DNA from 2 places in the Bradyrhizobium sp. T-1 genome. Region 1 is predicted to be linked to the other one. Evidence: predicted binding sites of a transcription regulator. Region 1 holds the regulator's gene; the other holds the start of a gene.
The links. Region 1 encodes LexA, which represses DNA repair genes until DNA is damaged. Its sites were predicted from a motif close to TGTTCNNNNTGTGTTCNG; they were not measured.
Positions count from the first base shown of each region.

Region 2: the regulator LexA is predicted to act here: its motif matches at 2,026-2,043, upstream of ACWAT4_RS19730 (single-stranded DNA-binding protein).

Region 1 covers NZ_CM132115.1:3,967,304-3,970,710, reverse strand. Annotated here, with positions in the region: gene ACWAT4_RS19055 (helix-turn-helix transcriptional regulator) at 1-302, shown strand, start outside; gene ACWAT4_RS19050 (molybdopterin molybdotransferase MoeA) at 423-1,634, shown strand; gene lexA (transcriptional repressor LexA) at 1,811-2,512, shown strand; gene ACWAT4_RS19040 (hypothetical protein) at 2,690-2,887, shown strand; gene ACWAT4_RS19035 (hypothetical protein) at 3,084-3,407, shown strand, end outside.
Region 2 covers NZ_CM132115.1:4,100,682-4,104,088, forward strand. Annotated here, with positions in the region: gene ACWAT4_RS19720 (outer membrane protein) at 51-728, opposite strand; gene ACWAT4_RS19725 (outer membrane protein) at 979-1,752, opposite strand; gene ACWAT4_RS19730 (single-stranded DNA-binding protein) at 2,185-2,682, shown strand; gene ACWAT4_RS19735 (DUF2306 domain-containing protein) at 2,880-3,278, shown strand.

The DNA of each region.
Region 1 (3,407 bases):
GCAGCGAATGGATCGAGAAGGCCGTCCCCCTCGCCTCCGGCTGGCGCTCGAGCGCGATGGTGTTGATCACCGACCCCGAACCCGCCGCCAAGACGCAAGGCGAGACTTTGCGCGAGCGCTACGGCCTCACCCGCGCTGAAGCCGCGTTCGCGCTGGAGATCGTCAAGGGCGGCGGCCGCAGGGCCACGGCGGAGCGCCTCGGCATCACCGATGGAACCGCGCGCAGCCATCTGTCGAAGATTTTCGACAAGACCGGTGTCACCCGGCAGGCCGAGCTGGTGCGGCTCATGCTGCAGAAATAAATCTCCTTCGACGAAGGCAGGCGCGCGTGTTGCACGTGATCTCGCGGTGTTTTGCCTCAGCCCCTTCGCTCGGCTAGAACCTTGCCGACCAAATCACTCGATTTGTAGCAGGAGTTCACTGTGGCCCTGATGCCGGTATCCGATGCGCTTGCCGCCGTGCTCGCCGGTGCAGAGCCGCTGGCCGAAGAATCAGTCTCGCTCGATGAGGCCTTTCATCGCGTGCTCGCGCGCGATGTCGCGGCGCGGCGGACGCAACCGCCACAGGCGATGTCAGCGATGGATGGCTATGCCGTCCGCGCGGCCGATGCGGCAAAGGTCGACGCGCAGCTGACCGTCATTGGCGAGGTCGCAGCCGGCCGCCCTTACGCAGGAACTGTCGGCGCGGGCGAAGCGGTCCGGATCTTCACCGGCGGCGTCGTTCCCGATGGCGCGGACGCCGTCGTGATCCAGGAGGACACGGTCGCCGACGGCAGACGCATCGTGATCAGGGAAGCCGCCATCGCCGGACGGCACATCCGCCCTGCCGGTATCGACTTCCGCGAGGGTGACGTGCTCTTGCGCAAGGGCGCGCGGCTGACCGAGCGCGACGTCGCGCTCGCCGCCGGCATGAACCACCCGCAGCTTGCCGTTCGCCGCCGCCCGAAGGTCGCGATTCTCGCCACCGGCGACGAGCTGGTGATGCCGGGCTCAACGCCCGGCCATGGCCAGATCGTCTATTCCAACGGCTACGCCCTGCATGCGCTCGCCCGCAGCGAGGGCGCCGATACCGTCGACCTCGGCGTTGCCGCCGACACGCTTGCCGCCACCACCGCCGGCATCCGCCGTGCGCGCGAATCCGGTGCCGACATCCTGATCACGACCGGCGGCGCCTCAGTCGGTGACCACGATCTGGTGCAGCAGGCGCTGAGGGAAGAAGGCACCGCGATGGCGTTCTGGAAGATTGCGATGCGGCCGGGCAAGCCGATGATGAACGGCCAGCTCGGGCCGATGCGGGTGATCGGACTGCCCGGCAATCCCGTGTCGTCCTATGTGTGCGCCTTCCTGTTCATGGTGCCGCTGATTCGCGCGCTCTCAGGTCGCTCCGCGGTTCATCACCGTCGCGAACGCGCCGTGCTCGGCCGCGATGTCGGCGCCAACGACCAGCGCGAGGATTATCTGCGCGCGCGCCTCGACATGCGCGACGACGGCACGCTCGTCGTCGTCCCCGTCGATCACCAGGACTCCTCGCTGCTTGCGAATCTCGCTGCGGCACAGGCACTTCTCGTGCGCCCGCCGTTTGCGCCGAAGGCCGCGACGGGCACGCCTTGCGAGGTGCTGCGACTGCCCGCCTGACCGCTTCGTTCGCAACCGTTCCGCGAACTTTGTCGCGTTCACGGTAAATTAAGCAGTTGCGGAACATGTATCGAACATATAGTGTCCGTTCATGATTTGTTTCGAGCATGTAGCGGCTTATCGCTGAACTCAGCGTCTCGGAATCGAACGACATCAACCGGGGGATTTTGGTCGAGATGTTAACGCGCAAACAGTACGAGCTCCTGCGGTTCATCAGCGAGCGGTTGAAGGAAAGCGGCGTGCCGCCCTCCTTCGACGAGATGAAGGACGCGCTCGATCTGCGCTCGAAATCAGGCATCCATCGCCTGATCACCGCGCTCGAGGAGCGTGGCTTCATCCGGCGCCTGCCGAACCGCGCCCGCGCGATCGAAGTGATCAAGCTGCCCGAGCTCCAGGCCGCCGCCGGCAACCGCCGCGGCTTCACGCCGAGCGTCATCGAGGGCAACCTCGGCAAGGTGCGCACGACCTCGAGTCCACCCGCCGACGAGGGCGAACGCCCGGTTGCAGTGCCCGTGATGGGTCGGATCGCGGCCGGTACGCCGATCGAGGCCTTGCAGACCCGCAGCCACACCATCAGCGTCCCGCCGGACATGCTCGGGGCTGGCGAGCACTACGCGCTCGAAGTACGCGGCGATTCGATGGTCGATGCCGGCATTCTCGATGGCGACATGGCGCTGATCCAGCGCAACGAGAGCTGCGACACCGGCGATATCGTGGTGGCCCTGATCGACGACGAAGAGGCCACGCTGAAGCGCTTCCGCCGCCGCGGCGCCTCGATTGCACTTGAGCCTGCCAATGCGGCCTATGAGGTGCGCATCCTTCCGCCCAACCGGGTGAAGATCCAGGGCAAGCTGATCGGGCTGTACCGGAAGTATTGAGCGCGTCGCGATCGACGACCGCGATCAACGATTGGAGCGGACGATTGTCCGCTCCGGCTGGATAGTCTTTCTGGTTTTGCACAGATTATCCGGTCCCCTCTCCAGCGCGACATCCTCGGTACGCCGCAACGAAGCACGCGTCGCTTCGCAGGCCTTTGAGAGACCGAGGAGACCACCATGCGCAAGATCATTTTGAGCACCGTCGCGATGGCGCTGATCGCAGCATCAGCGTCGCAGGCCTTGGCTGCGCAGCACCACGCCCGCAAGGCACCGCAGGCGACGAGCGAGCAATTCCGCAACGCCCGCAACGCCGTCGAGCAGCCGTCGCAACCGGGCTGGCAATATTCGGGCTGGTCGGCACCTGCTGGCCGCTGAGGCAACGCGCTCTCCGAATGCGCGAGAGCAGGCTTTGTTCCTCGTGCATTTGAAAAAGATAATGTGATCGCGCGCTGCGGATGCGAGCCGCAGATTTGCCCACAAACAAGCATAAGATCGCAGGCTTCCACTCTGATAGGGGCCTGCGCGTCCGAGACAGAGGCGTGGGTCGCTATCCTGATTGAGGAGCACCCCGATGTGTGACTACAGCCTGCACGCTGTCGCGACGCGCCCCGCAGAAGTGGGCGAGACGATCGTCACGACAACCTTCCGCGGCACCTCGACGCGCGGCTTCGCCTCCGAAGCCGACATGTCGGTCGCGGTCTGCCTCCTTCCGGGAACGGAGCTCGCCTTCGCCGACAACGTCCGCTACGATAATCGCTGGATCTGGACCCGCACTGTCAACTCGCGCGTCGGCAAGTTCGGCAAGATCGATCCGCACATTCCCGATCGTCATCACGACGCGATCGAATTCCCCGACGGCAAATACGTGCTGGTGACGCAGCTGGTCGAAGGCCAG
Region 2 (3,407 bases), 130 kb from region 1:
GGCCGGCGCAAGGCCGGCCTTTCGTAACGATGTGACGTCGGTCGCGACGATTAGTACTTTGCGACCACCGGTGCGCCGAAGTGATAGTTCACGCCGATCTGCACGGTGTGGAAGTTGATGGTGCCGGAGGGCAGAGCGCCCGAGAAGTAGGTCTCGCCGCCCAGGCTGCGATAGAGGTACTCGCCCTTGACCGACCACTGCGGAGCGAAGAATGCCTCGACGCCTGCGCCGACAGTCCAGCCGGAGTGCCACTTGCTGTCCGACACGGACACGCCGAGTGCGGAGAGGCTGATCTTGTTGTCGATCCAGGCGTAGCCGCCCGTGCCGTAGAACAGGACGTTGTTGACGGCGTAGCCGATGCGGCCGCGCACGGTGCCCATCGCGTCGGTCTTCGAGCTCACGGTTACGACACCGAAGCCAGGAACGGTGCCCGCGGCGGAGGCGCTGACGTCAGCCCAGGCGCCATCAGCCTCGACGCCGAACACGACGTTGCCGGTCTGCCAGTTGTAGCCGGCGGTGCCGCCGACGAACCCACCCTTCATCTTCGGGTCACCAGAGGCGGCTTCCCAGGCGCCACCACCGACGATACCGAGGTAGAATCCGGTCCAGTTGTAGACCGAGGCCACGGCCACTGGAGCCTTGGTGTAGGGGCGCGCAGCCAGATCGGCAGCCGAAGCGGCGCCAGTGAGGGCGAGCAGACAGGCCGAAGCCAAGAAAATCTTCTTCATATTCAACAAATCCCAGTCCCAGTTTCTGTTTTGACTTCCGTGCGTCGGAAGCAGCATCGGACGCTGTGGTCCAACTTATGCCTTGCTTACACCACTGAAGCTGCAAGTTGTGTCTCTCAAAAGCCACAACGGATACAAAATGTAATAGACGCTGACCTATGGTTCCCATTGGGAACAAAAAGCAAGAAGGCCGGCGGGAGGCCGGCCTTCTATTCCTGAATAATTCCGGGTGGATCAGTACTTGTATCGATCAGTACTTCGCGACGACGGGCGTACCCCAATTGAAGTGGTAGTTCACGCCGGCCTTGATGGTGTGGATCGTGTCGTTCCACTCCGAGCGATTCGTCGCCGGCACTGCGGCGTACTGAATCGTGCTCTTGCCGAGGTCGATGTAGTTGTACTCAACCTTTGCCGACCAGTTTGGAGCGAACATGTACTCCACGCCGGTACCGAGGGTCCAACCCCAGCGCCAGTCGTTCTGGACGAAAGTGTTGGCCGCGCCGCCGTTGAGGGCAGCGTCGTAGCGATGCTGGATATCGCCGACAACCGCACCGCCGCTCACGAACCAGAGCGCCGGTCCCCAAGCGTAACCAACGCGGCCCTTGATGTCTCCAAAGCCGCGTAGCTTGGTGGCATAGGAGTCGCCGAGGTTCGGCGGACCGACATTGATCACCGACGACCGACCGTTGATGTCGGCCCAGTGATAATCGCCCTCAAGACCAACAACGAAGGCGCCCATCTGCCAATTGTAACCGGCAACGCCGCCGACGAAGCCGCCGCTGGTGTCGTAGTTCTGCGTTCCTGCGAAGGCGGGAGTATTGGGGGCAAGGAAGTACGTTTCGTTGCTCCGGCCCCAGCCACCGCCGCCCTGAATACCGAGATAGAAGCCAGTCCAGGTGTAGATCGGAGCAGGTGCCGCAATCGGCGCCTTCGTGTAAGGGCGTGCCGCCAGATCCGCCGCGCTTGCGGGAGCCGACATGCCCAACGCAACGATACCGATTGTTCCGAACAGAATTTTCTTCATTGCAGTCTCCCCAATGTCGACAGCTCCAAAGGTCCCCGGAGCGGTCAGTTAGGCGCGACGCCCAAATGAACAATTTCGGGGCAACCCTACGCCCATCTTGGGGCGGAGTCCGTCTCTGGAATGCAACACTTGCCGATCAATCGAAGGGCGTACAAGTTGATGAATGTTAAGCGGTTTTTGGTGTTTTTGGGAACTCGGTAGAGTTCCAATTCATCGCATAGTGAATAGCGACATCAAGAACGCGTTGCGCGCAAAATCGGCTCCAGTTTCCCTAGGAACAAATCTGGAACAAATCCCGGGTCGATGCTATATGTGGGGATAACCGAGGGCGCGGCGGGCCGATCGGCGCTCGTAAGCGTATAGGGTCGGCCAACAGGCGGCAGCGCGGGCGCGCCTTTTGAAATTCAGTGGCATTCGGAGTGGAGAGCGGCGATGGCGGGAAGCGTCAACAAGGTCATTCTGGTCGGAAACCTCGGCAAGGACCCGGAAATCCGCCGTACCCAGGACGGGCGGCCGATTGCGAATCTGAGCATCGCGACCTCCGAGACCTGGCGCGACAAGAACAGCGGCGAGCGCAAGGAAAAGACCGAATGGCATCGCGTCGTGATCTTCAATGAAGGTCTCTGCAAAGTTGCCGAGCAGTACCTGAAGAAGGGCGCCAAGGTTTACATCGAGGGTGCGCTGCAGACGCGCAAATGGACTGACCAGAGCGGAGTCGAGAAGTACTCCACCGAGGTCGTGCTGCAGGGCTTTAACTCCACGCTGACGATGCTTGACGGTCGCGGCGGTGGCGGAGGAGGCGGCAGCTTCGGCGACGAGCCGGGCGGCGATTTCGGCTCGTCCGGGCCCGTCAGCAGTGCACCGCGCCGTGCAGTGGCCGCTGGCGGCGGCGGTCGCAACAACGATATGGACGACGACATCCCATTCTGACGCGAAGCGAGACTTCGCTTCGACCTTTGCCTGCTCGCGTAAAGCGGCAGGATTTCTTGCCAATTGACGGGGCGAGCTCGGTTTTTCCGAGCCGGCCTCACGTATTGCCTCAAGCCTTGATGGGGGCGCGATGTGAATGGTATTAACTTTATGTTAATTCTGTTTACATGGCCGTTTCCGCGGCTGGAGGTCGCCATATGAGCCTCGCGCCACTGCTTGACGCTGCTCCGGCGATCCCCTTGCACGCCTTCGCGGCGATGGCGGCGTTCGTGCTTGGCATCGTCCAGTTCGCCGCTCCGAAGGGCACGCTGCCGCACCGGACGCTCGGCTGGATCTGGGTGGCGCTGATGGCCGTGGTGGCTCTCTCGTCTTTCTGGATCCACCAGATCCGCTTGGTCGGCCCGTTCAGTCCGATCCATCTCCTGTCGATCTTCACACTGGTGATGCTGCCGCTGGCGGTATGGCGGGCCCGCACCCATCGCGTCGTCGCTCATCGATGGACCATGATCTTCCTGTTCACCGGCGCGCTGGTGGTCGCGGGCCTGTTCACGCTGGTGCCCGGACGCATCATGCACCGGGTGATTTTCGGGGCTTGAGCGGCGGTTCCGCCGGGCTCGTTCCGGCCCCGCCCTCGATGGTGCCGGGAAGGGCGTAAGTCTCTGGAAAAACAGTCGGAAAAAGCGCTTCCCAGGACCTCGCAAGGGTGGTTATCAGGGGGCCGATGC